One region of the Pseudomonas sp. B2M1-30 genome, then DNA from elsewhere that is predicted to be linked to it. Evidence: predicted binding sites of a transcription regulator. Region 1 holds the regulator's gene; each other region holds the start of a gene.
What was found. The regulator sigma-54, encoded in region 1, starts transcription at its own class of promoters, with help from an activator protein. The targets are predictions, from matches to a motif close to ANTGGCATNNANNTTGCTNT.

Region 1 (10,015 bases):
CAGTGCCTGTGAAGTGGCGGTGTCGCTGGAGCAGGGCCTGTCGACCTCGGTGCGCCAGCGTGAGGTCGAGACTGTCGAGTTCAACCGCGATCAGGGTTTCGGCATCACGCTGTATGTCGGTCAGCGCAAAGGCTCGGCCAGCACCTCGGCCACTGGTCCGGACGCGATTCGTGAAACCGTCGCCGCCGCCCTGGCCATTGCCAAACACACGTCCGAAGATGAAGCCTCGGGCCTGGCCGACGCTGCATTGATGGCTAAAGGTGTGCAGGATTTCGATCTGTTTCACCAATGGGACATCACCCCGGAGCAGGCCATCGAGAAGGCCCTGCTCTGCGAAGCGGCAGCTTTTGACGCCGATGCGCGGATCAAGAATGCCGACGGCACCACCCTGAGCACCCACCAGGGTTGCCGCGTGTATGGCAACAGTCACGGTTTCATCGGCGGTTACGCATCGACCCGGCACAGCCTGAGCTGCGTGATGATCGCCGAGGCCGACGGCCAGATGCAGCGCGATTACTGGTACGACGTGAATCGCCAGGGCACGTTGCTGGCGGATCCGGTGAGCATCGGCCAGCGTGCCGCGCAACGGGCGGCGAGCCGTCTGGGCGCACGTCCGGTGCCGACCTGCGAAGTGCCGGTGCTGTTCTCCGCCGAACTGGCGGGCGGATTGTTCGGCAGCTTCCTGTCGGCGGTGTCCGGCGGCAGCCTGTACCGCAAATCCTCGTTCCTTGAAGGCACGCTGGGGCAGAAGCTGTTTCCGGAGTGGATGACCATCGACGAGCGTCCGCACCTGATGCGCGCCATGGGCAGTGCGTCCTACGACGGCGACGGTCTGGCGACCTACGCCAAACCGTTCGTCGAAAAGGGCGAACTGGTGTCGTACATCCTCGGCACTTACTCCGGGCGCAAACTGGGTATGCCGAGCACCGCCAACGCGGGCGGCGTACACAACCTGTTCGTCAGCCATGGCGATGAAGACCAGGCCGCGCTGTTGCGGCGCATGGGGCGTGGATTGCTGGTGACCGAACTGATGGGGCATGGCCTGAACATGGTCACCGGCGATTACTCGCGCGGGGCGGCGGGTTTCTGGGTCGAGAATGGCGAGATTCAGTTCGCGGTGCAGGAAGTGACCATCGCCGGCAACATGCGCGACATGTTCAAGCAGATCGTTGCGGTCGGGAACGACCTGGAACTGCGCAGCAACATTCGCACCGGCTCGGTGTTGATCGAGAAGATGACGGTCGCCGGCAGCTAAGTCTCGGCCACACGCAAAAAAGGCGCGCTACCGATGGGTAGCGCGCCTTTTTTATGGCCCTGTGAAAGCAGGTCATGTCGGGCACTCTTGTTTTGGTTCTCATTATCATCTAATAATAAATCTCATTATCGAATGAGCCCCGGATCATGAGTTCTGCCTTGCACGAGCAGCCGTACCTCGAAAGCTGGCGCTGGATGAGTCGCCAGATCCGCTGCGCGATGGATCCCGACGAACCGCGCCTGATCGAACATTACCTGGCCGAAGGCCGGTATCTGTCTTGTTGCACCGCGACCTCACCCTGGACTGTCGCCGAAACCTCTTTCCGCCTGCTGCTCGACACCGCCGCCGACATCGCGCTGCCGTGGCACTGGCGCAGCCTCTGTCTCGATCAAGCCTGGCGCCCGTTGCGTGAAATGGAGCGCCTGTCGCTGTGCAAATGCCGGCTCAACCGTTGGCAGCGCTACACCTGGCAACTGGCGACCTGCGAGTTGCAACCCTCGATTCCTCTTATTGAACTGGTGCAAGGATTTTCAGATGACCAAGACACGTATTGAGCGCGACAGCATGGGCGAACTGCAGGTGCCGGTGGACGCTCTCTACGGCGCGCAGACCCAGCGTGCGGTGGATAACTTCCCGATCAGCGGCAAGCCGATGCCGAGCCAATTCATCCGCGCCCTGATTCTGGCGAAAGCCGCCGCTGCTCGGGCCAACGTCGAACTCAACCAGCTCAGCGCCGCTCAGGGCAAAGCCATCAGCGATGCTGCCCAAGGCCTGCTCGAAGGCGATTTCATGCAGCACTTCCCGGTGGATATCTTCCAGACCGGTTCTGGCACCAGTTCCAATATGAATGCCAACGAAGTGATCGCGACCCTCGCCAGCCGTCTGCTCGAAGAGCCGGTGAACGCCAACGATCACGTCAACTGCGGCCAGAGCAGCAACGACATCATCCCGACCACCATCCATGTCAGCGCCGCGTTGGCCCTGCACGAGCAATTGCTGCCGGCGCTGCTGCATCTGGTGCAAGTGATCGAACTCAAGGCCGGGCAAGTGCATCACCACGTCAAGACCGGACGCACTCACCTGATGGACGCCATGCCGGTACGCATGAGCCAGGTGCTCAACGGCTGGGCGCAACAGCTGAAGGCCAACATCGGCCACCTGCAAGACTTGCTGCCAAGCCTGCAATCCCTGGCTCAGGGCGGTACAGCTGTCGGCACCGGGATCAACGCGCATCCGGAATTCGCCGCGCGTTTCAGTCGTCAGCTCAGCCAGTTGACTGGCGTGCAGTTCACCCCGGGCAAGGATCTGTTTGCGCTGATTGGCTCCCAGGACACGGCTGTTGCCGTCTCCGGCCAGCTCAAGGCCACCGCAGTGTCGCTGATGAAAATCGCCAACGACTTGCGCTGGATGAACTCCGGCCCGCTCGCCGGTCTCGGCGAAATCGAACTGGAAGGCCTGCAACCGGGCTCGTCGATCATGCCGGGCAAGGTCAATCCGGTGATCCCGGAAGCCACCGCCATGGTTGCCGCGCAAGTGATCGGCAACGATTCGGTGATCACCATTGCCGGTCAGTCGGGCAATTTCGAGCTGAACGTGATGCTGCCGATCATCGCCCAAAACCTGTTGAGCAGCATCGAGTTGCTGGCCAACACCAGCCGTCTGCTCGGTGACAAAGCCATCGCCAGCTTCAAGGTCAATGAGTCGCGACTCAAGGAAGCGCTGTCGCGCAACCCGATCCTGGTCACCGCGCTCAACCCGATCATCGGTTACCAGAAAGCCGCCGAAATCGCCAAGCAGGCCTACAAACAGGGTCGCCCGGTAATCGACGTCGCGCTGGAGCACACCGACCTGTCGCGCAGCCAGCTGGAAGAGTTGCTCAACCCCGAGAAACTCACCGCCGGCGGCGTGTAATTCCCGCAACCGCTTTGGAGGCTCACCATGGAGCACTGGAAACGCACGATCGAACGGGCCAATCGCTGCTTCATGCTGGGCGAGCTGATTGATGCCCGCGAGGCTTACCTGCAAGCCCTGGCGCTGGCCCAGGTGCTGTTCGAGCGCTGGGCCGATGCCGACGAAGCGGTGGCGGCCTGCGTCATTTCCCATCACAACCTGGCGGATCTGCACCTGCGGCTGAACCAGCCGGAGGAGAGCGCCGAGTACCTGTGCGCGATCCATCAGCGCCTGTTGCAGACCATGCAGGACGAGCGTCTGCGCCCGGCCCTGCGGGAAGCGGCGCTGCGCCAGAGCAGCAAGACCTATGTCGAGCTGCTGAATTTCATCAGCGAACACGGCGAATACCCGCGAACCCAGCGTCTGTTGCATCCGGACACCGGCAATGCGCGTCGCCTGCCAGCCCCTCATCACCATGGAGTCCATTGAAATGGCTTTTACCTTGCCTGCCTTGCCTTATGCCTATGACGCACTCGAGCCGCATATCGATGCGCAGACCATGGAAATCCACTACACCAAGCATCACCAGACCTACATCAACAATCTGAACGCCGCCGTTGAAGGCACTGAATACGCCGAATGGCCGGTGGAAAGACTGGTTGCCAGCGTCCAGCAACTGCCGGAAAAACTTCGCGCGGCGGTGATCAATCAGGGCGGCGGACACGCCAACCATTCGCTGTTCTGGGAAGTCATGGTGCCCGGCGGTGGCGGAAAACCGGACGGTGCACTGGCCAGGGCGATCGACGAGCAGTTGGGCGGTCTCGACAGTTTCAAGGAGGCATTCACCAAAGCCGCGCTGACCCGTTTCGGCAGCGGCTGGGCCTGGCTCAGCGTGACCCCCGAGAAAAAACTGCTGGTCGAAAGCAGTGGCAACCAGGACAGCCCGCTGATGAACGGCAATACGCCGATTCTCGGTCTCGACGTCTGGGAGCACGCCTATTACCTGCGTTATCAGAACCGTCGCCCGGAATACATCAGTGCGTTCTACAACGTGATCAATTGGCCGCAAGTCGCTGCGCGTTATCAGGCCGCGCTGGTTTAAGTCATCTATAAAAACAATCCAAGGCTGACTATGGGCACTGAAACACTGGCGATCGGAAGTGGACGTATGTTTCGTTACGCATTCGGCTCGCTGTTGCTGTTGGCGGGCATGACCTTGCTGGTCGCCCACGGGCTGGAATGGCTGGATCTGGAACCGAAACTGTCACGGGCATTGCAGGGCGGCGCGATCTGCGCCCTCGGCACGGCGCTCGGCGCGGTGCCGGTGCTGGTGATCCGGCGCATGCCGCAAGCGTTGAGCGATACCTTGCTGGGTTTTGGTGCCGGGGTGATGCTCGCGGCGACAGCGTTTTCGTTGATCGTGCCGGGCATCGCCGCCGCTGAAAGCCTTGGCCTGACGCCATGGGCGGCCAGTGGCCTGATCTGCTTCGGCATCCTGCTCGGTGCGTTTGGCTTGTATCTGGTGGATCGCCGGGTGTCCGGCGCATCACCGGAAATGCTGATCGGCACGGCCGAGCATCCGGTGATTCCGCCGCGTATCTGGCTGTTCGTGTTCGCCATCATTGCCCATAACATCCCGGAAGGCATGGCGGTCGGCGTCTCGGCCGGCGGCGGCATGCCGGACGCGGACAGTCTGGCCATGGGCATCGCCCTGCAGGACGTGCCGGAAGGTCTGGTGATCGCGCTGGTGCTGGCCGGGGCAGGGATGTCTCGGTTCAAGGCGTTTTTGATCGGCGCGGCTTCGGGTCTGGTCGAGCCGGTGTTTGCCTTGCTATGCGCCTGGCTGGTGAGTCTGGCCGAACTGTTGCTGCCACTGGGGCTGGCGCTGGCGGCGGGGGCGATGTTGCTGGTGGTGACCCACGAAGTCATTCCCGAATCGCGACGCAGTGGTCACGACAAACTGGCAAGCCTGGGCCTGTTGATCGGGTTTTGTCTGATGATGGTGATGGATACGGCGTTGGGCTGATCCTGCGGTTCAACCACCTTCATCGAAGTAGTTGTTGATCAGCGCGACCAGGGCATCCAGCGCTTCCTGTTCCTGATGCCCTTCGGTGCTCAAGTGAATCTTGGTGCCCTTGCCGGCGGCAAGCATCATCATTGCCATGATGCTTTTGCCGTCGACGGTGGTTTCCGGAGTACGGCCGACTCTGATCGAGCAATCGGGAAACTGCCCCGCCACTCCGACGAACTTGGCCGATGCGCGGGCATGCAGGCCCAGCTTGTTGATGATTTCGATTTCCAGAGCAGGCATCGCGGTGTGAATCCTTTAGCTGAGGTCGCGGTGGCGAACCTGGACGTTCTTCAGGGTCTTGTGCAGCGCCTGGCCCAGACGTTCGGTCAGGTAGACGGAACGGTGATGCCCGCCGGTGCAGCCGATGGCGATAGTGACATAAGCGCGGTTGCTTGCGGCAAAACGCGGCAACCACTTGTGCAGGTAAGCGTAAATGTCCTGGTACATCTCTTCGACTTCCGGTTGCGCCGCCAGGTACTCGGCAACCGGCTCATCGAGGCCGGACTGCGCGCGCAGCTCCGGTTTCCAGTAAGGATTGGGCAGGCAGCGTACGTCGAATACCAGATCGGCATCCACCGGCATGCCGCGTTTGAAACCAAACGACTCGACCAGAAACGCCGTGCCCGGCTCCGGCTGGTTCAGCAGACGCAACTTGATGGTGTCACGCAGCTGATAAAGATTGAGGCTGGTGGTGTTGACCTTGAGGTCGGCCAGGTCGGCGATGGGGCCGAGCAGGGCGGTTTCGTCTTCAATGGCTTCCGCCAGCGAGCGGTTGGCGCTGCTCAGCGGGTGGCGGCGACGGGTTTCCGAAAAACGCTTGAGCAGGGTTTCTTCGTCAGCGTCCAGATAAAGCACATCGCACTGGATATGGCGGCTGCGGACTTCCTCGAGCAATTCGGGAAAACGCGACAGATGGCTGGGCAGGTTGCGTGCATCGATCGAAACCGCCACCAGCGGCTGGGACAGCTCGGTGTGGATCAGGGCGCGCTCGGCCAGTTCCGGCAGCAGGCCCGCCGGCAGGTTGTCGATGCAGTAATAGCCGTTGTCCTCGAGGACATCCAGGGCAGTACTTTTACCCGAGCCGGAGCGGCCACTGACGATGATCAAGCGCATGATTACGGCCTGTTCTGCTCTTCCAGTACGACCTGGTACAAGGCTTCGTTGCTGGGCGCGCTGCGCAGTCGGTCGCGCACGTCCTTGCGGTCAAGCATGCTGGCGATCTGACGGAGCAGTTCCAGGTGTGCGTCCGTGGCCGCTTCCGGAACCAGCAGGACGAACAACAGGTCGACTGGCGCACCGTCAATCGCGTCGAAATCGATAGGTGCATCAAGGTGCATCAAGGCACTGATCGGTGCTTCGCAGCCCTTGAGGCGGCAGTGAGGAATGGCGATGCCGTTGCCAAAACCGGTCGAACCGAGTTTTTCACGGGCCACCAGCGCCTCGAAGACATCCTGCATCTCCAGATCCGGCACCTCGCGGGCGATCAGGTTGGCAATTTGTTCGAGGGCTTTCTTTTTGCTGCCGCCCGGCACGTTCACCAGGGAACGGCCGGGGGTCAGGATACTTTCAAGTCGGATCATGGATTGGGGGGTTATCGACCGGTAGCGCCCTGAAGCAGGCTCTGGGTCTTTTCCTTATGCTTTTTGAGTTGTTTGTCCAGCTTGTCGGCCAATGCGTCAATCGCCGCGTACATGTTGGAATCTTCCGCGTTGGCGACGACTTCATTACCAGGAATATGCAGCGTGGCTTCGATTTTCTGCTTCAGCTTTTCGACGGACAGGATGACCTGAACGTTGGTGATCTTGTCGAAATGCCCCTCGAGCCTCTTGAGCTTTTGCTCAACGTAGTCGCGCAGGGGTTGGGTCACTTCCAGTTGGTGTCCACTGATGTTGACTTGCATACAGCTTCTCCTTCGTTGCCAGTGCATAAAGCGGTAGATCAGATGATCTACCACTGGAACGCTGTAACGTGGCTTACATCAACCGCTTGCGTTCGCTCGAAGGCGCGATCCCGAGGGATTCGCGGTACTTGGCGACGGTGCGGCGAGCCACCTGAATGCCTTGTGCCTCCAGTAAACCAGCGATCTTGCTGTCACTCAACGGCTTTTTCTGATTTTCCGCGGCGACCAGTTTTTTGATGATCGCGCGGATCGCCGTGGACGAGCATTCGCCGCCTTCGGAGGTGCTGACGTGGCTGGAGAAAAAGTATTTCAGTTCATAAATGCCCCGGGGGGTATGCATGAATTTTTGCGTGGTCACCCGGGAGATCGTCGATTCGTGCATGCCCACCGCCTCGGCGATATCGTGCAGGACCAGCGGTTTCATGGCTTCGTCGCCGTACTCCAGGAAGCCGCGCTGATGCTCGACGATCTGGGTGGCTACTTTCATCAGGGTTTCGTTGCGGCTTTGCAGGCTCTTGATGAACCAGCGCGCTTCCTGCAACTGGTTGCGCATGAAGGTATTGTCGGCGCTGGTGTCGGCGCGACGGACGAAACCTGCGTATTGCGCATTGACGCGAAGGCGCGGCACCGACTCCTGATTGAGTTCGACCAGCCAGCGCTCGTTGTCCTTGCGCACGATGACGTCAGGTACAACGTATTCGGCTTCGGTGGACTCGATCTGCGAACCCGGGCGCGGGTTGAGGCTCTGCACCAGTTCGATGACCTGACGCAACTCGTCTTCCTTGAGCTTCATGCGCCGCATCAGCTGGCTGTAATCACGGCTGCCGAGCAGGTCGATGTAGTCGGTGACCAGGCGTTTGGCCTCGGTCAGCCAAGGCGTCTTGGCCGACAGCTGGCGCAGTTGCAGCAACAGGCATTCACCGAGGTTGCGCGCACCGATGCCGGCGGGCTCGAATTGCTGGATGCGGTGCAGGACGGCTTCGATCTCGTCCAGTTCGATATCCAGTTCCGGGTCGAAGGCGTCGAGGATTTCCTCGAGGGTTTCGTCGAGGTAGCCCTGATTATTGATGCAGTCGATCAGGGTCACGGCGATCAGGCGATCGGTGTCCGACATCGGCGCCAGGTTCAGCTGCCACAACAGATGGCTTTGCAGGCTTTCGCCGGCGGAGGTGCGGGTGGTGAAGTCCCACTCGTCATCATCGCTGCTGGGCAGGCTGCTGGCGCTGGTCTGGTAGACGTCTTCCCAGGCGGTGTCGACCGGAAGTTCGTTGGGGATGCGTTCGTTCCATTCGCCGTCCTCGAGGTTGTCCACCGTCGGGGCGGTTTCCTGGTAGGAGGGTTCCTGAATCTCGGTGTTGGGCTTCTGTTCGGCGTTGTCGGCCAGGGGATCGGAGTTGTCGAAGTCGTCGCCTTCTTCCTGGCGTTCGAGCATCGGATTGGACTCCAGGGCCTCCTGGATTTCCTGTTGCAGGTCCAGGGTCGACAATTGGAGCAGGCGGATGGCCTGTTGCAGCTGCGGTGTCATCGTCAGCTGCTGGCCCATTCTCAAGACTAGCGATGGTTTCATGGCAGGGGCTTAACACCTTATTCGCCGGCGCACATGCGCCATCCACTACAGGGCGCCGGAGCGCCAAACTTAAGCAAATTATATGCCTGAAACTGAAGTGTTTGCCTAGAGCGCTGTAACAATAAAAACCTATAAAACTTTGTTGACGCGTCGCTCCGGCTGGCGGTTGAACACCTTTGAAGCGGCGTGTTTGCCTGGAGCGCTGTAACAATAAAAACCCATAAAAAGCCGTTTTACTGACGCAGCGCCCGAGCGGTCGATCGGATAACTCAGTGCTTACAGGCGGAACTCGTGGCCCAGATACACTTCCTTCACCAGATCGTTGGCGAGGATGGTCTCGGCGTCGCCTTCGGCAATCAGTTGGCCGTCGTTGACGATGTAGGCGGTTTCACAGATATCCAGCGTCTCGCGCACGTTGTGGTCGGTGATCAGGACGCCGATGCCCTTGGCCTTGAGGTGGTGGATGATCTGCTTGATGTCGCCCACCGAAATCGGGTCCACGCCGGCGAACGGTTCGTCGAGCAGGATGAATTTCGGTGCGGTCGCCAGGGCGCGGGCGATTTCCACCCGGCGGCGTTCACCACCGGACAGGCTCATGCCGAGGTTGTCGCGGATGTGGCTGATGTGGAATTCCTGCAGCAGGCTTTCCAGCTCCTTGCGACGGCCGGCCTTGTCGAGTTCCTTGCGGGTCTCGAGGATGGCCATGATGTTGTCGGCTACCGACAGTTTGCGGAAGATCGACGCTTCTTGCGGCAGATAGCCGATACCGGCCTTGGCGCGACCGTGCATCGGCTGGTGGCTGACGTCGAGGTCGTCGATCAGTACGCGACCCTGATCGGCCTGCACCAGGCCGACGATCATGTAGAAGCAGGTGGTCTTGCCGGCGCCGTTGGGGCCGAGCAGGCCGACGATCTGGCCACTGTCGATCGACAGGCTGACGTCGCGCACGACCTGGCGGCTTTTATAGGCCTTGGCCAGGTGCTGAGCTTTCAGAGTTGCCATTACTGGGTTTTCTCATCGGTTTTCTTTTTCGGCTGGATCACCATGTCGATGCGTGGGCGCGCTTCGGTGACCTTGCTGCCGGTGGCACGGCCGGCGCTTGCCAGCTTCTTGACCGTGTCGTAGACGATTTTCTCGCCCTGGGTGACGTTGTTGTCCTTGTCGACAACCTTGGCCTTGTCGATCAGCACGACGCGGTTTTGCTGGGCGTGGTACTGGATCGTCACGCCCCAGCCTTGTACAGGCTTGGCGTCACCCTGGGTCTGCAGTTGTTCGAAGTAGGCGAGGTTGCCGACCGAGGTCACGACATCGATGTCGCCGTTTGGCGCACGA
Region 2 (10,015 bases), on a different contig from region 1:
AGCACATGAACAAGACCCGCCAGAAGCCGCTGTTCAAGGCACTCTGGTATCCGTACGGCAACTTCATCTGCCTGGCGTTCGTGGTGTTCATTCTGGGCGTGATGCTGCTGATCCCGGGCATCCAGGTCTCGGTGTATGCGATTCCGGTGTGGGTCGTGTTCATGTGGGTCTGCTACGTGATCAAGAACAAGCGCGGTGCGCAGCAGGCACTGCACACGGCGGGCGCTACCAAATAAGCGTCAGATGCTGAAACGACAAACCCGGCCAATGTGCCGGGTTTGTCGTTTCTGAGCTTGATGCCGCTCCCTCTCCCACAGGAAACGGATCAATCAAGGTATCCTGCGAGTTCTGAATTCGGACGTTTTTCCATGCTGGTGATTTCCAACAACGTGCATCTGCCGGATGCCGAGATCGAGCTGACGTACATCCGCGCGCAGGGTGCCGGGGGGCAGAACGTCAACAAGGTTTCCAGCGCCGTGCACCTGCGTTTCGACATTCCGGCCTCGTCCCTGCCCGAGTTCTACAAGGAGCGGTTGCTGGCGTTGCGCGACAGTCGTATCACCAGCGACGGCGTGCTGATTATCAAGGCCCAGCAATATCGCACGCAGGAGCAGAACCGCGCCGATGCGCTGGAGCGCCTTGTCGAACTGATCCTCAGCGCCAGCAAGGTTGAAAAGAAACGCCGCCCGACCAAGCCGACCCTCGGTTCGAAGAAACGCCGCCTCGAGTCGAAAGCCAAGCGCGGCAATATCAAGGCCGGGCGGGGCAAGGTGGATTTCTAGTCCTCGCGATACTTCGCGGTGTGGCGGTACAGATAGATGCTCAACGCCAGGCCGCTTAACGCCGCCAGCGCCGCAAACAGAAAGATCGAAGCAAAGCCGAAGCCCGCCGCAATCGCCCCGGCCAGCGGCCCGGTGATCCCCAGCGACAAGTCGATGAACAGTGAGTAAGCGCCTACGGCCGCGCCCCGGCTGGAGGCCGGCACCAGATTCACCGCCTCCACCCCCAGCGCCGGGAACACCAGCGAGAAGCCGAAACCGCTCAACGCCGCTCCCGCCAGTGCCCACTGCGCATCCGGGGCCAGCCACAGCAGCAACAGGCCCAGGGTTTCCACCGACAGGCAGGCAATCGCCACGCGGAAGCCGCCGAGGCGATTGATCAGATTGCCGAACAGCAGCCGCGCGCCGATGAAGCTGGCGCCGAACAGGCTCAGGCACAGCACGGCGTTGTCCCAATGCTGTGTGGCGTAATACAGGGTTATGAAGGTGGCGATGGTGCCGAAACCGATCGAGCCCAGCGCCAGCCCGCAGCCGTGGGGGAAGACCCGACCCAGCACATGCATGAACGGCAGGCGCTCGCCGGCAACGATTGGTGCGGCGGTTTTCGGCCACGCCAGCAGCAGACCCAATGCAGCCAGCAAGATAATGCTGACGCCCATGCTCCACAGCCCCAGGCGGCTGACCAGCCACACACCCAGCGGCGCACCGACGGCCAGTGCGCCGTAACTGGCGATGCCGTTCCAGGAAATCACTTTGGCGGTGTTCGCCGCGCCGACCCGACCGATGCCCCAGCCAATCGATCCGGAACCGACCAGGCTTTCCGCGCTGCCCAGCACCAGACGGCCGATCAGCAGGCTGATCAGACTGAGCATTGGCACATGCGGTGTCCACGCCGAAATCAGCATGAACACACCGCTCAAGCCACAACCGGCCAGACCGATCATCACGGCGCGTTTGCTGCCCTTGTTATCGATGATCTTGCCGGCATACGGGCGGCTGAGCAGGGTGGCCAGGTATTGCACGCTGATCACCAGCCCGGCGATGACCGCGCCGAAGCCCAGATCACTGTGGACGTAGCCCGGCAAAACGGCGAGGGGAATGCCGATGTTGAGGTAGCCGATGAAGGTGAAGAGGACGATGGAAACGACTTGCAGCGTGACCGCCAGGGGGCGCTGAGGTTCTGACATTGGAAACGATCCACGGGAAGCAGGATTAGATAGGCTGCTTATGATACCGGCGCGGACGCGTCAGGGGCGGGGAAAAGTAAAACTATTTGCCGGGCGGTGGAATCAGGATTTGGCCGGTGCGACCAGTTGCGTGGTGACCAGCGCGGCGAGGGCATTTTCTTCCGTACCGAAGCGGGCGAGCAGGGCGGCCTGTTTCTCCGGGGAGAGGCGGTTCCAGATCTCGATCATTTTCTCGGTGGCGCCGATCAGGACTTCGGCTTGGCTGGCGGAGAATTCGTCGGTCATGGCGGGCTCGGTTTCAGGCAGTGTGGAAAGCGCATGTTAGCGCTTTCCACACGGTCTGTACGGCGGGTGTTTCAGTCTTCGCTGTCAGCCTTGCGGCTGTCAGTGGCTTCTTGTTTCGGCTCGGGCTGTTGGGCGCCGGCTTGTTGCGGGGTCGTCTGCTCAGGTACGTGCAGGCTTGGGAAGGGGAGATTGGGAATCTCGTGCATGGTTGCGCTCCTCGCTAAGTCTGTTGATAGATCTGGTAGATCCGCGCTTTCAGAAAGCTCGTGGAGGATACAGCAGGAAAAGTGACAAACAGATTTTTATATCCATTTGTTGCGACGGATGGGCTTGTCTAGACAGGTTTGTAAGGGATGCGCGAACGCCAATGTGGGAGCGGGCAAGCCCACTCCCACATCAGGTTTTGTGGCTACTGGCAGACCTTGGCGATTGCCTCGGCCAGCAGGTCCAGTCGTGTTGCATCGATACCGGCGACGTTGGCCCGGCCCGAGCTGACCATGTACACGCTGTGGTGGTCGCGCAGGTTTTTCACTTGTTCCGGCGACAGGCCGGTGTAGGAGAACATCCCGCGTTGCACGCCGATGTGGGCGAAGCGTTCGCGCAAGCCGTGAGGTTCCAGCGCTTCGACCAGGCCGCTGCGCAACTGGGCGATACGCAGGCGCATGGCTTCCACTTCGTCGGCCCAGCGGCTTTTCAGTTCCGGGTCGGCGAGGATGGTCGCCACTACCGCCGCGCCGTGATCCGGTGGCGTCGACCACAGGTTGCGGGCGATGTTGGCCAGTTGGCTGCGGATGTCGGTGAGCTTGTCGGCGGTTTTCGCACAGACGATCAGCGCACCGGTGCGGTCGCGGTACAGGCCGAAGTTCTTCGAGCAGGAACTGGTGATCAGCAGTTCCGGCAGTTCGGCGGCGAACAACCGGGTCGACCACGCATCCTGTTCCAGACCATCGCCAAAGCCCTGGTAGGCAAAGTCGATCAGTGGCAGCAGGTCGCGGCTGCGCACCACCTCCAGCACCCGGCGCCAGTCGTCGTGACTCAGATCGAAACCGGTCGGGTTGTGGCAGCAGGCGTGCAGCAGGACCACGTCACCTTTCGGTGCCTGGCTGAGCACGGCGAGCATCGCCTCAACATCGAGACGGTTGTCGCTGCCGACGTACGGGTAGTGACTGACCTTGACCCCGGCCGCCGCGAAAATCGTTTCGTGGATCGGCCAGGTCGGGTTGCTCAGCCACACGCCACGGCCCGGCAGGCACTGGGCGATGAAGTCGGCGCTCAGGCGCAGGGCGCCGGTGCCGCCCGGGGTCTGGGTGGCCCCGGCGCGTTGCGCGGCGATCAGCTTCGAGTCGGCGCCGAGCACCAGTTCATTGATGACCTTGCCGAACAACGGGTTGCCGTGGCCGCCGATGTAAGTCTTGGTGTCCTGGCTTTCAACCAGCCGCGCCTCGGCGATTTTCACCGCCTCGGGAATCGGCGTCAGGCCCTGGGCGTCCTTGTAGACGCCCACGCCCAGGTCGAATTTGCGCGGGTTGGAGTCCTGCGCGTACGCCTCCATCAAGCCGAGGATCGGGTCGCCGGGCACCCGGCCGATGGCGTCGAAGTGCATTACTTGCGTCCTTCTGCGGTTTTGGCCACTTCGTCGGTGCGCGCGGCCATGATGAAGTCATTGCGGTGCAGGCCTTTGATCGAGTGGCTCCACCAGGTCACGGTGACTTTGCCCCACTCGGTCAGCAGGCCCGGGTGATGACCTTCGGCCTCGGAGATTTCGCCCACTGCGTTGGTGAACGCCAGGGCGTGCTTGAAGTTCTTGAACAGGAAGACTTTTTCCAGCTGCATGATGCTGTCGCGTACTTCGATGTTCCAGTCAGGGATCTGCTTGATCAGGATCGGCAGTTCTTCGTCGCTGACTTGTGGCGCATCGGCGCGGCAGGCTTCGCAATGGGCTTGGTTCAAACTGGACATGGCATTTTTCCTGAGAAGGCGTGTTTTTCTTATAAGGGTTGAACGGGTCGTCAATGCCGCCAAGCTAAACCAAAGTGGCGGCCACTGACAGACTCACTTGTAAGCAAAAGTCGCGGCTCACGCCGCTTTTGGCTTGGGTGGGAATTTCGGTGCGTGCAGACCCAGCTGCATGGCGTGCTTGACCATGCCCATGATGTCTTCGTGGGCCAGATCGAACAGGCGCTTGAGGTTCGGCAGGGCAAAGTACAGCGGTTGCAGGATGTCGATGCGATACGGCGTGCGCATGGCTTCCAGTGGATCGAAGGCCTGATGCTCAGGTTCGTCCGACAAGCTGTAAACGGTTTCCTTGGGCGAGGACAGGATGCCACCGCCATAGATGCGGCGGCCTTGCGGCGTCTCGACCAGACCGAACTCGATGGTCATCCAGTACAGACGCGCCAGGTACACGCGCTCTTCTTTGGTCGCTTGCAGGCCGAGTTTGCCGTAGGTGTGGGTGAATTCCGCGAACCAGGGGTTGGTCAGCAGCGGGCAGTGGCCAAAGATCTCGTGGAAGATGTCCGGCTCTTGCAGATAGTCCAGCTCTTCACGGGTGCGGATAAACGTCGCCACCGGAAAGCGTTTGCTGGCGAGCAATTCGAAAAAAGTCTGGAACGGGATCAGTGCCGGAACGCGGGCGACCTGCCAGCCGGTGGTCTCGCCCAGCACTTTGTTGATTTCGCCCAGTTGTGGAATGCGGTCGTGGGGCAGACCGAGTTTTTCGATACCGTCCAGGTACTCCTGGCACGCACGACCCTCGATCACTTTCAATTGACGGGTGATCAGCGTGTTCCACACCGCGTGTTCTTCGGCGGGGTAGTCGATAAAACCTTGCGCATCGGGCTCGCGGGCCACGTATTGCGTCTGCTTCATACTGCTCTCCTGCGAGGGAAATTTCGTTCTTGTTATGTCCTGCGATGGACTCAGAAATAACCCAAGGCGTGTCGGCTTGCAGCGGGTTGAGCGGTGTTTGCGTAGGAAAAGTCGGCAGATTTCGTAAAATTTTCGTTACGCTTTGTCGGCCAAGTCGTATTTGCGGTGAGTCTCGGGTTTGAAATGGTGGATGACTGTCACATAATCTTGACGATTATCTGTGCGCCTCGACAGAAAATTGTCCAGATTTGCGCCGCGCACGCCCGTTTCCACAGGAACGGACACTTCATTCCACCGCATTCCGGGCCTTTCCTATGCGTATCAAAGTCCATTGTCAGAACCGCATCGGCATCCTGCGCGACATCCTCAATCTGCTGGTGGAGTACGGGATCAACGTTGCTCGCGGCGAAGTCGGCGGCGAGCACGGCAACGCGATCTATCTGCATTGTCCGAACCTGATCAACATCCAGTTCCAGGCGCTGCGCCCCAAGTTCGAGGCAATTGCCGGGGTGTTCGGCGTCAAGCGGGTAGGGCTGATGCCTAGCGAACGCCGGCACATGGAGCTGAATGCGTTGCTCGGCGCGCTGGAGTTTCCGGTGCTGTCGATCGACATGGGCGGCTCCATTGTCGCCGCCAACCGCGCGGCCGCCCAGTTGCTGGGGGTGCGGGTCGATGAGGTGCCGGGGATTCCGCTGTCGCGCTACGCCGAGGATTTCGACTTGCCGGAGCTGGTGCGCGCCAACAAATCGCGAATCAATGGCATGCGGGTCAAGGTCAAGGGTGACGTCTTTCTGGCCGACATCGCGCCGCTGCAATCGGAGCACGACGACAGCGAAGCCATGGCCGGCGCGGTGCTGACCCTGCACCGCGCGGACCGGGTCGGCGAGCGCATCTATAACGTGCGCAAGCAGGAGTTGCGGGGGTTCGACAGTATCTTCCAAAGCTCGAAAGTGATGGCGGCGGTTGTCCGCGAAGCGCGGCGCATGGCGCCGCTGGACGCACCATTATTAATTGAGGGCGAAACCGGCACCGGCAAGGAATTGCTGGCCCGCGCCTGTCACCTGGCGAGTCCGCGCGGCCAGTCGCCGTTGATGGCGCTCAATTGTGCGGGGTTGCCGGAGTCGATGGCCGAGACCGAGCTGTTCGGTTATGGCCCTGGCGCCTTCGAAGGGGCGCGTGCCGAGGGCAAACTCGGGCTGCTGGAACTGACGGCGGGCGGTACGCTGTTTCTCGATGGCGTGGGCGAAATGAGTCCGCGCCTGCAGGTGAAATTGTTGCGTTTCCTGCAGGACGGATGCTTCCGGCGTGTTGGCAGCGATGAAGAGGTTTACCTGGATGTGCGGGTGATCTGCGCGACTCAGGTGGACTTGTCCGAGTTGTGCGCGCGCGGCGAGTTTCGCCAGGATCTGTACCATCGCTTGAACGTGCTTTCGCTGCACATTCCGCCGCTGCGCGAATGCCTCGATGGCCTGACGCCGCTGGTGGAACACTTCCTCGATCAGGCCAGTCGGCAGATTGGCTGCTCGCTGCCGAAACTGGCGCCGGCAGCGATGGATCGGCTCAGTCACTACCACTGGCCGGGCAACGTGCGGCAACTGGAGAACGTGCTGTTCCAGGCGGTTTCGCTGTGCGAGGGCGGGACGGTCAAGGCCGAGCATATTCGTTTGCCGGACTATGGCGTGCGTCAGCCCCTTGGCGATTTTTCCCTCGATGGCGGACTGGACGAGATTGTCGGGCGTTTCGAGAAAGCGGTACTCGAGCGGCTGTATTCCGAACACCCGAGCAGCCGGCAACTGGGCAAGCGGCTGGGGGTTTCGCACACCACGATCGCCAATAAGTTGCGCGAGTATGAGGTGGGCAAGACCGAGTCCTAGCGCCTGCATGATCGTTCCCGGGCGTTGTGTGGGAACGATCATGCCGCTTGGCGGCATGACACCGCCGGTTTTTCGACTTCGATACATTCCCTCCCTCCCCCAAAATCCTGCAAGTCCTTTGTTTACCGGGTCGCGAGCCGCCAGAAAAAAGTTGGTCTGCAAATTGCTTATGGCTCAGCAGTACAGCGGTGGGCGGCAAACGTCCGGCATGCAGAGGAAAGAGTGTGGACAAGTACCTTTATGTGGCAATGACCGGCGCCAGCCAGAACGCACTGGCGCAAAAGGCTCATGCCAACAACCTGGCGAACATCTCCACCAACGGTTTTCAGCGCGACCTGGAGCAGGCGCGTTCGATGCCGGTGTTTGGTGACAGCTTTCCGGCGCGTGCGTTTGCCATGAGCGAACGACCTGCCACGGATTTCACCGCCGGCTCGCTGGTGCAGACCGGGCGTGACCTCGACGTGGCCGTGAGCGGCAACGGCTTCATCGCCGTGCAGAACCCCAACGGTGGCGAGAGCTACGTGCGCACCGGCAGCCTCAATATCGATGCCCTCGGCGTCCTGCGCGCCGGCAACGGCATGCCGGTCATGGGCAATGGCGGGCCGATCGCCGTGCCGCCGGAGCAGCAGGTCGAAGTCGGTGAAGACGGCACCATCAGTATTCGTGCGATGGGCGAAGGCCCGCGCGTCATGGCCGAAGTCGACCGGATCAAGCTGGTCAACCCGGACATCAAGAACATGAACAAGGGCTTGGACGGTTCCATCTACACCAAGGACGGACAGCCTGCGCCGGCCGATGCCAACGTCAAGCTGGTGTCGGGTTTCCTGGAGTCGAGCAACGTCAATGCCGTGGAAGAGATGACCTCGGTGCTGGCCCTGGCCAAGCAGTTCGAGTTGCACGTCAAGATGATGAACACCGCCAAAGACGACGACCAGGCCATGGCTCGGGTCTTGCAGATCAGCTAATTATCAGAACGTCGCGCCGTAAAACAGGCGCACGAGGAGAATCGAATGCTTCCGGCTCTATGGGTTGCCAAAACCGGTCTGTCCGCCCAGGACACCAACCTGACCACCATTTCCAACAACCTGGCGAACGTGTCGACCACGGGTTTCAAACGTGACCGCGCCGAGTTCCAGGACCTGTTGTATCAGATCAAGCGTCAGCCAGGCGCCCAGTCGACCCAGGACAGCGAACTGCCGTCGGGTCTGCAAGTGGGGACCGGTGTGCGCATCGTCGGCACCCAGAAGAACTTCACCGCCGGCAGCCTGCAAACCACCGAGCAACCGCTGGACATGGCCATCGACGGTCGCGGTTTCTTCCAGATCCTGCAACCGGACGGCACCACGTCCTACACCCGTGACGGTACTTTCCACCTCGACTCCAACGGCCAGATCGTCAACGCCAGCGGTTTCGCCCTGGAGCCGGCGATTGTCATCCCGAACAACGCCCAGACCTTCACCGTTGGCCGTGACGGCACCGTTTCCATCACCGTGCCCGGCAACGCCGCGTCGCAAGTGATCGGCAACCTGCAAACCGCCGACTTCATCAACCCGGCCGGTCTGCAAGCGGTGGGCAACAACCTGTTCCTGGAAACCGCCGCTTCCGGCGCGCCGCAAGTCGGCACTCCGGGCCTGAACGGTTTCGGCACTACCCTGCAGAACACCCTGGAAACCTCCAACGTCAGCACCGTGGAGGAGATGGTCAACATGATCACCACCCAGCGCGCGTACGAGATGAACTCCAAGGTGATCTCCACCGCCGACCAGATGCTCTCGTTCGTAACGCAGAATCTGTAATCAAGTCTACGAGGCGGCCATGAGGTCGCCTGCAACACCGTGAGGTAAGGGTCATGAATCGCTTCGTATCTGTTCTGGCATTGAGTGGGGTCGTCTCGCTCGCGGGCTGCGTCGCCCCGACGCCCAAGCCCAATGACCCTTACTATGCGCCGGTGTTGCCGCGCACACCGTTGCCGGCGGCCGCCAACAACGGCTCGATCTATCAGGCCGGTTTCGAGCAGAACCTGTACAGCGACCGCAAGGCGTTCCGGGTCGGTGACATCATCACCATCACCCTGAACGAGAGGACCCAGGCCAGCAAGAACGCCAACTCGCAGGTCGACAAGACCAGCAAGACCGGCATCGGCCTGACCTCGCTGTTCGGCGGCAGCGCCACCACCAACAGCCCGTTCGGCAGCGGTGACCTGAGCCTGGACGTCGGCTACAGCGGCGACCGTGCGACCAAGGGCGACAGCAAGGCCGCGCAGGGCAACACCCTGACCGGTTCGATCACTGTGACCGTGGCCGACGTGCTGCCCAACGGCATCATCGCCGTGCGCGGTGAGAAGTGGATGACCCTCAACACCGGCGACGAGCTGGTGCGGATTGCCGGTCTGGTGCGCGCCGATGACATCGCCACCGACAACACCGTGTCGTCGACCCGCGTCGCCGATGCACGCATCACCTATTCGGGCACCGGTTCGTTCGCCGATGCGAGTCAGCCAGGCTGGTTCGACCGTTTCTTCCTCAGCCCGCTGTTCCCTTTCTAGGTGGCTACTTTGAATTTCAAGCGCCTCATGATGGCCGCGCTGTTGTTGTCGGCGGCCGTCAATGCCCACGCCGAACGGTTGAAGGACATCGCCAGCATTTCCGGCGTGCGTTCCAACCAGTTGATCGGCTACGGCCTGGTGGTCGGGCTTAACGGCACCGGCGACCAGACCACGCAGACCCCGTTCACCCTGCAGACCTTCAACAACATGCTGTCGCAGTTCGGCATCAAGGTTCCGCCAGGGTCGGGCAACGTGCAGTTGAAAAACGTCGCGGCGGTGTCGATCAGTGCCGACCTGCCGGCGTTCGCCAAACCGGGTCAGCAGGTCGATATCACCGTTTCCTCCATCGGTAACTCCAAGAGCCTGCGCGGCGGCACCCTGTTGCTGACCCCGCTCAAGGGTATCGACGGCAACGTCTACGCTGTCGCCCAGGGCAACCTGGTGGTGGGCGGCTTTGACGCCGAGGGCCGTGACGGC
Region 3 (10,015 bases), on a different contig from region 1:
GGGGTTTTCTTTTGCCGGGGGAAAACCACAACTGAAAAGCCCCTCATCCCAGCGCTCCCGAAACGTCGGACCGCGCGGAGGGAAAAGGGGCTGATCGGGGTGGCCACACAGATTGGTACACCTGCCACAACCCGGTCGGCTGTCAGGCCGCCTTCGTGGGCAAGCCCACTCCCACATTAGAAAAGCAAAAAGCAGCTCGGATAGTCCGCACCCGCCTCTCACCACTCAACACGATGAGCGTTAGCTCGAGTACCGCTTTTGATCTTGCCGTGCCGGCCCCTTCGGCAGGCTGAGTGGAGGGATTCATCCGGGGGTAGGCGCGCAGCGCCGTTCGACGAAGTCGAACACATCGAGAGGAGGTGCAGCGAAGCAAACCGTAGGCGATGCCCCCGGATGAATCCCGTAACGAAGGAACCCCGAGCCACAGCGAGGAGCCGTACGCCGGGGCCCAGACCTTTGCTTCCTTTGGGGCGTTTGCCAAAGGGAGTCGCCGTAAGGGCGAAACCGCCATCAGCAACCCCCAAAACAACGGATATTCCCCCCAAACCCCAAGAACCTGGTCGGCCCAAAGGCCGCCAAGACCAAAAAGCGCAACCACAAAAAAGCCCCTCAAAAGAGGGGCTCTTGCAAAACTCAACCAGACATCAAGTCATCTGAATGATGGTCTGCATGATAGTGCTCTGAGTCGAAATGGTCTTGGCGTTCGCCTGATAGTTGCTCTGGCCCTTGATCAGGTCCACCAGCTCATTGGTCAGGTTGACGTTCGACTCTTCCAGCGAGTTGGAAACCACCGAACCCAGCGTGCCGGTTTCCGGCGCATCGTAGCCCGGGATACCCGAAGCGAAGGTTTCTTTCCAGGAGGTGCCGCCGATAGGCTGCAGGCCTTGCTCGTTGGTGAAGCTGGCCAGTGCGACCTGGCCGATGGCCTTGCTCTCGTTGTTGCTGAAGTTGGCGAACAGCGTACCGGTGCCGTCGATGGTCAGGTTGGTGATCTGGCCGGTGGCGTAACCATCCTGGGTCGGAATCGAACGGGCGGTATCAGCGTTGAACTGAGTGGTCTTGGCCATGGAGATCGTAATCCCGGCCGGGTTCGCGGCAGCGCCGTTAGCCGTCCAGACACCGTTGGTGACAGTACCAGGCACCCAGCCAGTGAACTTCAAGTCGCTGCTGATGACCGGACCGGAAGCACTCGGGGTGCTGACCTGAGTCAACTTGCCTGCGGTGTCAAAAGTCAGCGTCGAAGCGACCGGAGGGGTAGCCGCAGCGGTTGGATCACTGCCATCCGGGTTGCGACCATCGACCAGGGTGTAAACCTTCCAGGTGTTGGAACCGGTTTTCACCATGTACTGATCCATGCTGTGCTGGTTGCCCTGGCTGTCGTAGATCGGCGTGCTGAACGACTTGGTGTAGGTTTCAGTCTTGGACGGGTCGAATTTGCCGGCCGCGACGGTGTCATCGATCACCGCAGCCGTCGAGTTCAGGTTGATGGTCGAACCCACCAGCGAGGTGGACTTCGGCGCCAGGTTCGAGGTGTCGATTTTCAGGTCGGTCAACACACCGTTGATGATCTTGCCGTTGGCATCCACACCGTAGCCTTGCAGGCGCGAGGTGTAATCGGTGTTGGTGATGAAGCCATCTTTATCGACCTTGAACGTACCGGCACGGGTGTAGGACACCGAACCGTTGTTGCTCAGGGTGAAGAAGCCCGAACCGTTAATCCCCATGTCCAGCACGTTGCCGGTGTTGTTGATGTCACCCTGGGTGAACTGCTGGGAAACGTTCGCCAGGCGCACGCCGTTGCCGATGACCTTGCTGCCGCTGCCCAGACGGGTCGCCGAGTAGACGTCTTCGAATTCGGTGCGCGAGGATTTGAAACCGGCGGTCGCGACGTTGGCGATGTTGTTGCCGGTCACGTCCAGTTGTTTGTTGGCTGCATAGAGACCGCTAAGGCCGATATTGAAAGACATATTCCACTCCTTTGTGCCGGTTGGTCGGCTCTATATACCAATGGTTTGTACTTTGGACAGGGCAACGGTGCCCTTGCCGGACAGGTTGAGCATCAGCTCGCCACCGGTCTGGCTGATGGTCACGCTGTTGACCGTGGCCGGCAGATAGGTCGCCATATCCGTCGAGGTGCCGTTGATCGAGGCGTTGGCCTTGACGGTGTAAGTACCGGTCTTGACCAGATTGCCGTCCTTGTCCTTGCCGTCCCAGGTGAAGCTCGCACTGCCGGCAGCGCGGCTGCCCAGGTCGATGGTACGAATGACGGCGCCGGTGCTGTCGCTGATCGAAACGGTTCCGCCGGCAATCGACGACGGCACGGTGACCGAACCGGTCATGCCTTTGCTCGGATCGTCCAGCTGAACGGTGTTGGTCTGCACGATCACGTTGCGACCCACCAGCGACGAGGCCTGCAGCGCCTGCGACGAGTTGTAGTTGCCCGCCAGCGAGCTGACCGTGCTGTTGAGCGTGGTGATGCCTTCCAGGCTGCTGAACTGCGCCAGTTGGGCAACGAATGCGCTGTTGTCCTGCGGATCGAGCGGGTTCTGGTTTTTCAGTTGGGTCACCAGCAGTTGCAGGAACGCGTCCTTGCCCAGGGCCTGGCCGCCGGTCGAGCTGTTGGTGGCCGACGCAATGCCATCGCTGGTCGAACCGGTCTTTTTCGACGAGTTCGCCAGGATATCGGTCATGCTCAGGCTGCTGGTGGTATCAGTAACACTCATGGCAGTCGCCCCTTATCACTGACCGAGGGTCAGTACCTTCTGCATCATGGTTTTGGCGGTGTTCATCATTTCGGCGTTGGTCTGGAACGACCGGCTCGCGGAGATCATGTCAGCCATTTCTTCGACCACATTGACGTTCGGGTAGTAGACATAACCCTTGGCGTCGGCCGCCGGATGATTGGGCTCGTAACGCGCTTCGAGGTTGCTCTGGTCTTCGACCACGCCGAGCACCTGCACGCCCTGGCCTGCGGCGTCCTGATTCTGGAACAGCGAGTCGCTGCCGCCGCTCTGGCCGCCCTGGAACATGGTGGCGAATACCGGGTGACGGGCGCGGTAGGTCTGGTCGATGCTCGACGAAACGGTCTCGGCGTTGGCGATGTTCGACGCCACGGTGTTCAGACGGGTGTTCTGGGCGCTCATGCCGCTGCCGGCAATGTTGAAAACGCTGGACAGGGACATGGATTACTCTCCGCGCAGGGCTGACACCAGCCCTTTGAATTTGCTGTTGAGCAGGGTGAAGCTGGCCTGGAAGCCGACGGCGTTTTCTGCGTAGTTCGCCTGCTCCAGTTGAGCGTCAACGGTGTTCTGGTCGATCGAAGGCTGCATCGGCGTGCGATACATCAGCGACTCATCGCCATTGCCCAGGCCTTCAGCTTCGATGTGGCGGCTGTTGGTCATGTTCAGGGCAATCGTGCCGTTGTTGTTCTTCTGGCTCTGTGCTTCGAGCACTTTGGAGAAGTCCAGGTCCCGAGCCTTGTAGTTCGGGGTATCGGCGTTGGTGATGTTGTTGGCCAGGACTTCGGCACGCTGGGCGCGGAAGCCCAGGGCTTTTTCGTGAATGCCGAGCGCTTTATCGAAGCTGATGCTCATGTCGGGAACCTTCAGGTGACCGGAGTTTTTCGTAACAGGGCTATAGCAAGCGGCGTGCCAATTCAAAAAATCCCCGGATTGCGGGGCTTTGCCGCAAGTCGGCAACGCGGCAATGCCAGAAAAGCGGCAACCGGCTTCCGCTCAATGCCGCTTTTCTGCCGCCAATGAGCGGCAGGCATAAAAAAACGGGAGTCCCTGAGGACTCCCGTTTTTTTGTGTTGCCGCGATCAGTCACTTCGCCTGGTAGATGATCCCAGGGCTGCACTGGACCATCTGGTAATGGTCCGGCAAACCGTTCAGCGCTTCGGAAGCGCCGAGGAACAGATAACCACCCGGCTTCAGCGTGCTGTGGATGCGCAACAGGATGTCTTTCTTCACCTCGGCGGAGAAGTAGATCAGCACGTTGCGGCAGAACACGATGTCAAACTTGCCGAGGCTGGCGTAGCTGTCGAGCAGGTTGAACGAGCGGAATTCCACGCGGCTGCGGATCGGCGCCTTGACCACCCAGCGCCCCGGCCCTTTCGGGTCGAAGTAACGCTGCAAACGATCGGCCGACAAACCACGGCCAATCGCCAGGCTGTCGTACTCGCCGGTCTTGCAGTTGGTCAGCATGCTGCCCGACAGATCGGTGGCAACGATCTGCACGCCCATCTTCAACTGACCGAGGTTGGTCCGTTCGAACTCATCGATCGCCATCGACATCGAATAGGGTTCCTGACCCGATGAGCAGGCCGCCGACCAGATCCGCAGACGCTGGTTGGGGCTGGCCTTGATCGCTTCGGGCAGGACCTTGTTCTTCAAGACTTCAAACGGATAGGTGTCGCGAAACCACAGGGTTTCGTTGGTCGTCATGGCATCGACCACCTGCTCGCGCAAACCGCTGCGCGGCTGGGTCTGGATGCGCTGGACCAGCTCACCCAGCGACTTGATGCCCTGCTGCTCCATCAGTTTGTTGAGACGGCTCGACACCAGGTACTGCTTGTTTTCACCGAGCAAAATGCCACAGGCCTTTTCCAGGAAGACCCGGAACTGTTCGAAATCCAAATTACCCGTAGACAAATGATGCCGCCTCTTAAATCGTGTTGACCGCCAGGGACGAAAGGTCCCTAGCTGATATCTGCTGCTTTGATCCGGTCGACTACCCGGGATGCCAGGTCATCAGGACGGAATTTGGCCAGGAAGTCATCGGCACCGACTTTCTTGACCATCGCCTGGTTGAACACACCCGACAACGAAGTATGCAGGATGATATGAAGCTTTTGCATGCGAGGATCGCTGCGGATCTCGGCCGTCAGGGTGTACCCGTCCATCTCCGGCATCTCGATGTCGGAAATCATCATCAGGAACTCTTCTTCCGGCTTCTTGCCCTCGTCGACCAGTTTGCGCAGGTAATCCAGCGCTTGCCGGCCGTCGTTCAGCGCCACCACTTCGACACCCACCGTCTGCAGGCAACGCGTCACCTGCTTGCGCGCCACCGACGAGTCATCGACCGTCAGCACCCGCAATGACAATGCCTTGCTCTGGGTCTCGACATCCACCACGCCGACCGAAATCGCTTCCGGCGTCGGCGCGACTTCCGCCAGCACCTTCTCGACGTCGATGATTTCGACTAACTGATTGTCCACCCGAGTCACAGCGGTCAGGTAGTGGTCGCGCCCGGTGCCCTTGGGCGGCGGATGGATCTCTTCCCAGTTCATGTTGACGATGCGTTCCACCGAGCGCACCAGGAAACCCTGGGTCTTGGTGTTGTATTCCGTGATGATCACGAACGGATTGTTCTTGTCTTTCAAAGCACCGGAGCCGGTCGCCATTGCCAGATCAAGGATCGGAATGGTCGCCCCCCGGATATTCGCCACCCCGCACACGACAGGACTGGACTTGGGCATCAACGTCAGTTGCGGGCATTGCAGCACTTCCCGAACCTTGAACACGTTGATCCCGTAGAGCTGCTGGCCGTCGAGACGGAACAACAGCAGCTCCAGGCGATTCTGCCCTACCAGTTGCGTGCGCTGGTTCACCGAATCCATTACACCAGCCATGCCCAGACTCCTACCCAACGCCAAGTGTTGTTGCGACGCACATTCATTGCTAAACGGCACGGCGCTTGCTTTTTAACTCGTATGAACACTCAAACGACATTTTTCCGACGCCTGACATCCCCAGCCCGCAGATGGCTTTGCGCGGTGTCGGCCGTTTGCATTTTCTACCCGGGCAGCCCTGCCGTTGCTGATGCGGTTACCTTGCCTGACATGCTTATCGGCGTCACTCAGGGCTTTCTTGAATTCACCGTAGAAGACTATCTGGCTACCAGTCAAACGGAAGGTCGCTATGAAATCGAGGTGAACCAACTCGATCCACGCATGCGCATGCCTATGTGCGACAAGGAATTGACAGCGACCCTGGAGAGTCCGGCACGTCCTCTGGGCCGGGTGACGGTCAAGGTCAGATGCGACGGCGCCTCGCCCTGGACGGTGTTCGTGCCCGCTCAAGTCCGGCTGTTTCGCGAGATTGTGACGACCACTCGTCCGCTCAAGCGCGCCGGCATCATCGAGCCTCAGGACGTGACCTTGCGTGAACGCGACGTCAGCCAGATCAATCAGGGATTCCTGACGTCGGTGGATCAGGCGATCGGACAAAAATTGACCCGACCAACGGTCGCCGACCAGGTGATTACCCTGGTGCATCTGGAACAGGCGGAAGTCGTGCGCAAGGGCGATCAGGTGGTCATCACCGCGCGCAGCGGCACACTGGCCGTGCGGATGCCGGGAGAAGCCCTTGCCAACGGCGGTTTGAAGGAACAGATTCGCGTGAAAAACCTTAACTCCCAACGGGTCATCAAGGCGCAAGTCACCGCGCCGGGCCAGGTGGAAGTGGCTATGTGAACGACGTGGACAGAGGCCCTGCAGAAAACTGGCGCCGGCCTGCGTCGTTCCCTAAACTGTGGCTCATCTGCAGCGAGCGCTGACGCGCGCAAGCTCATTGATAAATGAGCCTAAAGTTTTATCGGGTATGGCCGAAAACATGGCAAGCGTCCAAATACCCAGAGGTTTTTATCATGGTCATCGATTTCAGCCGTTTGAACAGCTCCTCGTCACTTACGGGCAGTACACGTACCAGCACGCCTAAGGAAACCGCCGAAACCGGCACTTCCGCGCCGCTGAATACCCCGGCCGAACAGGCCAGTGCCGCAAAAAGCGGGGAATCGGTACACCTCAGCAATGAGGCTCAACAGTTGCAGAAGGTCACTGACAAGCTGCGCGATCAGCCTGCCGTCGACAAAGCCCGCGTGGCCGAGTTGAAAGCAGCGATTGCCGATGGCAGCTATAAAGTCGACAGCAACCGTGTAGCCAGCAAACTGCTCAACTTCGAAGCCCAGCGCTAGGCCCCGGTCTGCGCCAGGCTTTTGGACGCTTAAAACCCAAGGCCAGCCATGCACGACACTACTTTATTGCAACTGATCACCGACGATTTTGCTCCAGCTCAACAACTGCTGGAGTTGCTGCAAGTCGAATCCCTCGCCTTGCACGGTCGTGACATGCCGCAACTCGAAGACATCCTGGCACGCAAACAGGCGCTGATCATTCAGTTGGAGCAGCGCGGCCGCAAACGCAGCGAAGTCCTCGCCAGCCTCAACCTGCCGATCAATCGTCAGGGCCTGGAGCAACTGGCCAGCCAGTCGAGCATCGGCGACCAGTTGCTGGCCCAGAGCGACGTGCTCACCGACCTGATTGCCCAGTGCCAGGCGGCCAACGTCAAGAACGGCCAGTCGATCGTGATTCAGCAGGCTGCGACGGCCAATCAGCTGAAAATCCTCACCGGCGGCGAGCCTCCTGCGCTCTACGATGCCAGTGGCACCTTCTCCAAACTGCAGAAACCGCGCGCGCTCAGCCAGGCGTGATTGTTTCTTCTATGCTTGCGCCCTATCAACGCATGAAACATGCTGGCAAAATACTGGCCAGCCGTAGTCAAATTTTGTCTGGAGATTGATTCAACGTGTCCAACGTCCTCAGCGCGGATGATGCTCCGCAGCCACCAAAGGTGCTTACCACACCTCTGGAAATCTCCAGCAACCTGCGCCAGTTGCAAGAAAGCCACGACCCGCTGGTCATCACCTTCCACGAACGCAGCCAGCGCTTTCAGAGCTATCTGATCAAAGTGGATCGTGACACCGCCACCATCGCCCTGGATGAAATGATCCCGCGCGACGGCGAGCGCTTCCTGCTCGCGGGCGAACCGTTCAAGGTTGAAGGCTTCCATGACGGCGTGCGTATCGCCTGGGAATGCACGGGCACGCTGAACATCGAAGAAACCACCGGCGACCGCTTCTACACCGGCGAACTGCCGACCGAAGTGGTTTACCACCAGCGCCGCAATGCCTTCCGCGCCGCGCTGAAGCTGACCGATCTGGTCAACGTCGAACTGGGCGGCGAAAAACTCAAGGCGCCGATTGGCGGCAAGCTGCTGGATATTTCCGCCACCGGCTGCAAACTGCGCTTCGAAGGTGACATCACCGGCCGCCTGCAACTGGGTCAGGTCTACGATCGCCTGATCGCCCCGCCGCTGTTCGGCAATCAACCGACATCGGTCGAACTGCGTTACCTGCACTTCGAAGAAAAACTCAACATCACCTTCGCCGGCCTGCGCTTCCACAACATCAGCGGCCAGGCCGCACGCAACGTCGAACGCTTCGTTTATCAGTTGCAGCGCGAGGCACGTCGCTTCGATAAAGACGACTTCTGATCGCCGCGCCATAAAAAAACGGGCAGTCACTTGCGGTGACTGCCCGTTTTTTATGCCCGGTGCTTTTCAGGGAAAAGGCCTGGCGTCACTGATGTCAGGTGCCGGTTTGTCTTTGTCAGCTTCAACCTCAGGCTCCACCGACGGCTCCGGCTCAGGTGCCGGTTCAGTCACCGTGGTCTGCATCTGCTCCTGCACCACCTGCTCGTCGACCCGAGGATCGAGCGCCGCCACCAGCGGCGAACTGGACATGCTGTCCGGCATCGCCACGTGATGCAATGGCGCATCATCGACCTGATGCAGATTGGTCACGGCTTTCGGCCGGATTCGCCACACCAGCACCAGCGCGAAAAAGGTGAAGAACGCATACAGGCTCTGACTGCCGAACAGCTTCATCAGAACGCCAGCGGCCAGCGGCCCGATACTTGCGCCGACGCCGTAAGTCACCAGCAGCATCGCCGTCAGCGATACCCGCCGATCACCCTCGACATGGTCGTTGGAGAACGCCACCGCCAGCGGATACAGGCAGAACTGCACCAGCGAACACAGGAAGCCGACACCAAACAGCACCTCCAGCGGCACCTTCGGCAGAATCGCCAACGGCAACGCCGCCACGGCCAGAATCCCGGCAAAGCTGCGAATCAGCACCGCCCGATCATAGCGGTCGGACAACCAGCCCAACGGCCACTGCACCAGCAACCCGGCAAAAATGCAGGTTCCCATGAACAGACCGACCTGCTCGGTGGACAGCCCCTGCTGCGAGGCATACAACGGCGCCAGACCGTAGAACGAACCGATGATCAGACCCGCGCCCAGCACCGTACTCAACGACTGCGGCACCCGCTTGATGAAAAACCGCGGCTCCATCGGCGCCGGATGCAGCGGTGCCGGGTGAATCCGCCGGGTCAGCGCCACCGGCACCAGACACAACGCGAAGCACAGCGCGACCAGCATCAGCAGCTCCAGGCCCAGACCCGGGTGCATGACCAGAATCAATTGACCCAGCACCAGCCCCAGATACGAAGCGATCATGTAGCCGCTGAACACCATGCCGCGCTGGTTGGCGTCAGCCTGCTCGTTGAGCCAGCTCTCGATCACCATGTACTGGCACATCATGCCGAGGCCGACGATGGTCCGCAGCACCAGCCATGCCGGCAGCCAGTCCACCAGACCATGACCGAGCACCGCCGCGCCGACGATCCCGGCACAGGCCGAATAGGCGCGGATGTGCCCGACCCGGGCGATCAGCCGATGGCCGATCTTGCCGCCCAGCACCAGGCCGAAATAGTTGGCCGCCATCAACGCACCGACCCACAGTCCGTCGACGTGATCGGCCGCCAGGCGCAATGCCAGATAAGTGCTCAACAGGCCCGAGCCGATCAACATCATCAGCGAGGCGAAATACAACGCTCGAAAGGATTTCCAGATCTTGTGCATCAGCGCTCCGAGCGGCTCCTTGCAATCAGTATCGGGCTACCGCAACGATAGCCCGACGGCAACGGTTCGTCAGGCCTGGGCGGCTAGAACACGACGCTCCCAGGGAGTGATTTCGTCAAAGAAACTGGTCAGTTCCATGGTTTTCGAAGCGATGTAGCCTTCGATGAACTCGGCGCCGAACAGTTCCTTGGCCAACGGGCTGCGCTTCAGACGCTCGATCGCCGCGTGCAAGGTACACGGCAACGAAA

Region 2: the regulator sigma-54 is predicted to act here: its motif matches at 7,144-7,163, upstream of N8H74_RS20390 (flagellar basal body rod protein FlgF).
Region 3: the regulator sigma-54 is predicted to act here: its motif matches at 3,636-3,655, upstream of flgB (flagellar basal body rod protein FlgB).

What each region holds. Positions count from the first base shown of each region.
Region 1 covers NZ_JAOEJT010000007.1:75,218-85,232, reverse strand. Annotated here, with positions in the region: gene pmbA (metalloprotease PmbA) at 1-1,255, shown strand, start outside; gene N8H74_RS15700 (FagA protein) at 1,402-1,809, shown strand; gene N8H74_RS15695 (class II fumarate hydratase) at 1,790-3,166, shown strand; gene N8H74_RS15690 (hypothetical protein) at 3,194-3,634, shown strand; gene N8H74_RS15685 (superoxide dismutase) at 3,636-4,247, shown strand; gene N8H74_RS15680 (ZIP family metal transporter) at 4,278-5,171, shown strand; gene N8H74_RS15675 (HPr family phosphocarrier protein) at 5,181-5,456, opposite strand; gene rapZ (RNase adapter RapZ) at 5,472-6,329, opposite strand; gene ptsN (PTS IIA-like nitrogen regulatory protein PtsN) at 6,332-6,796, opposite strand; gene raiA (ribosome-associated translation inhibitor RaiA) at 6,808-7,116, opposite strand; gene N8H74_RS15655 (RNA polymerase factor sigma-54) at 7,190-8,683, opposite strand; gene lptB (LPS export ABC transporter ATP-binding protein) at 8,960-9,685, opposite strand; gene lptA (lipopolysaccharide transport periplasmic protein LptA) at 9,685-10,015, opposite strand, start outside.
Region 2 covers NZ_JAOEJT010000011.1:31,014-41,028, forward strand. Annotated here, with positions in the region: gene N8H74_RS20345 (amino acid permease) at 1-236, shown strand, start outside; gene arfB (alternative ribosome rescue aminoacyl-tRNA hydrolase ArfB) at 369-782, shown strand; gene N8H74_RS20355 (MFS transporter) at 779-1,966, opposite strand; gene N8H74_RS20360 (hypothetical protein) at 2,069-2,251, opposite strand; gene N8H74_RS20365 (hypothetical protein) at 2,323-2,457, opposite strand; gene N8H74_RS20370 (amino acid aminotransferase) at 2,661-3,854, opposite strand; gene N8H74_RS20375 (4a-hydroxytetrahydrobiopterin dehydratase) at 3,854-4,210, opposite strand; gene phhA (phenylalanine 4-monooxygenase) at 4,328-5,119, opposite strand; gene N8H74_RS20385 (sigma-54-dependent transcriptional regulator) at 5,434-6,993, shown strand; gene N8H74_RS20390 (flagellar basal body rod protein FlgF) at 7,218-7,958, shown strand; gene flgG (flagellar basal-body rod protein FlgG) at 8,004-8,789, shown strand; gene flgH (flagellar basal body L-ring protein FlgH) at 8,843-9,538, shown strand; gene N8H74_RS20405 (flagellar basal body P-ring protein FlgI) at 9,566-10,015, shown strand, end outside.
Region 3 covers NZ_JAOEJT010000005.1:24,040-34,054, reverse strand. Annotated here, with positions in the region: gene flgE (flagellar hook protein FlgE) at 645-1,967, opposite strand; gene flgD (flagellar hook assembly protein FlgD) at 1,998-2,723, opposite strand; gene flgC (flagellar basal body rod protein FlgC) at 2,739-3,182, opposite strand; gene flgB (flagellar basal body rod protein FlgB) at 3,186-3,593, opposite strand; gene cheR (protein-glutamate O-methyltransferase CheR) at 3,825-4,652, opposite strand; gene N8H74_RS11985 (chemotaxis protein CheV) at 4,700-5,632, opposite strand; gene flgA (flagellar basal body P-ring formation chaperone FlgA) at 5,714-6,475, shown strand; gene flgM (flagellar biosynthesis anti-sigma factor FlgM) at 6,649-6,975, shown strand; gene N8H74_RS11970 (flagellar protein FlgN) at 7,024-7,491, shown strand; gene N8H74_RS11965 (flagellar brake protein) at 7,587-8,333, shown strand; gene N8H74_RS11960 (MFS transporter) at 8,400-9,767, opposite strand; gene N8H74_RS11955 (glutamine synthetase family protein) at 9,837-10,015, opposite strand, start outside.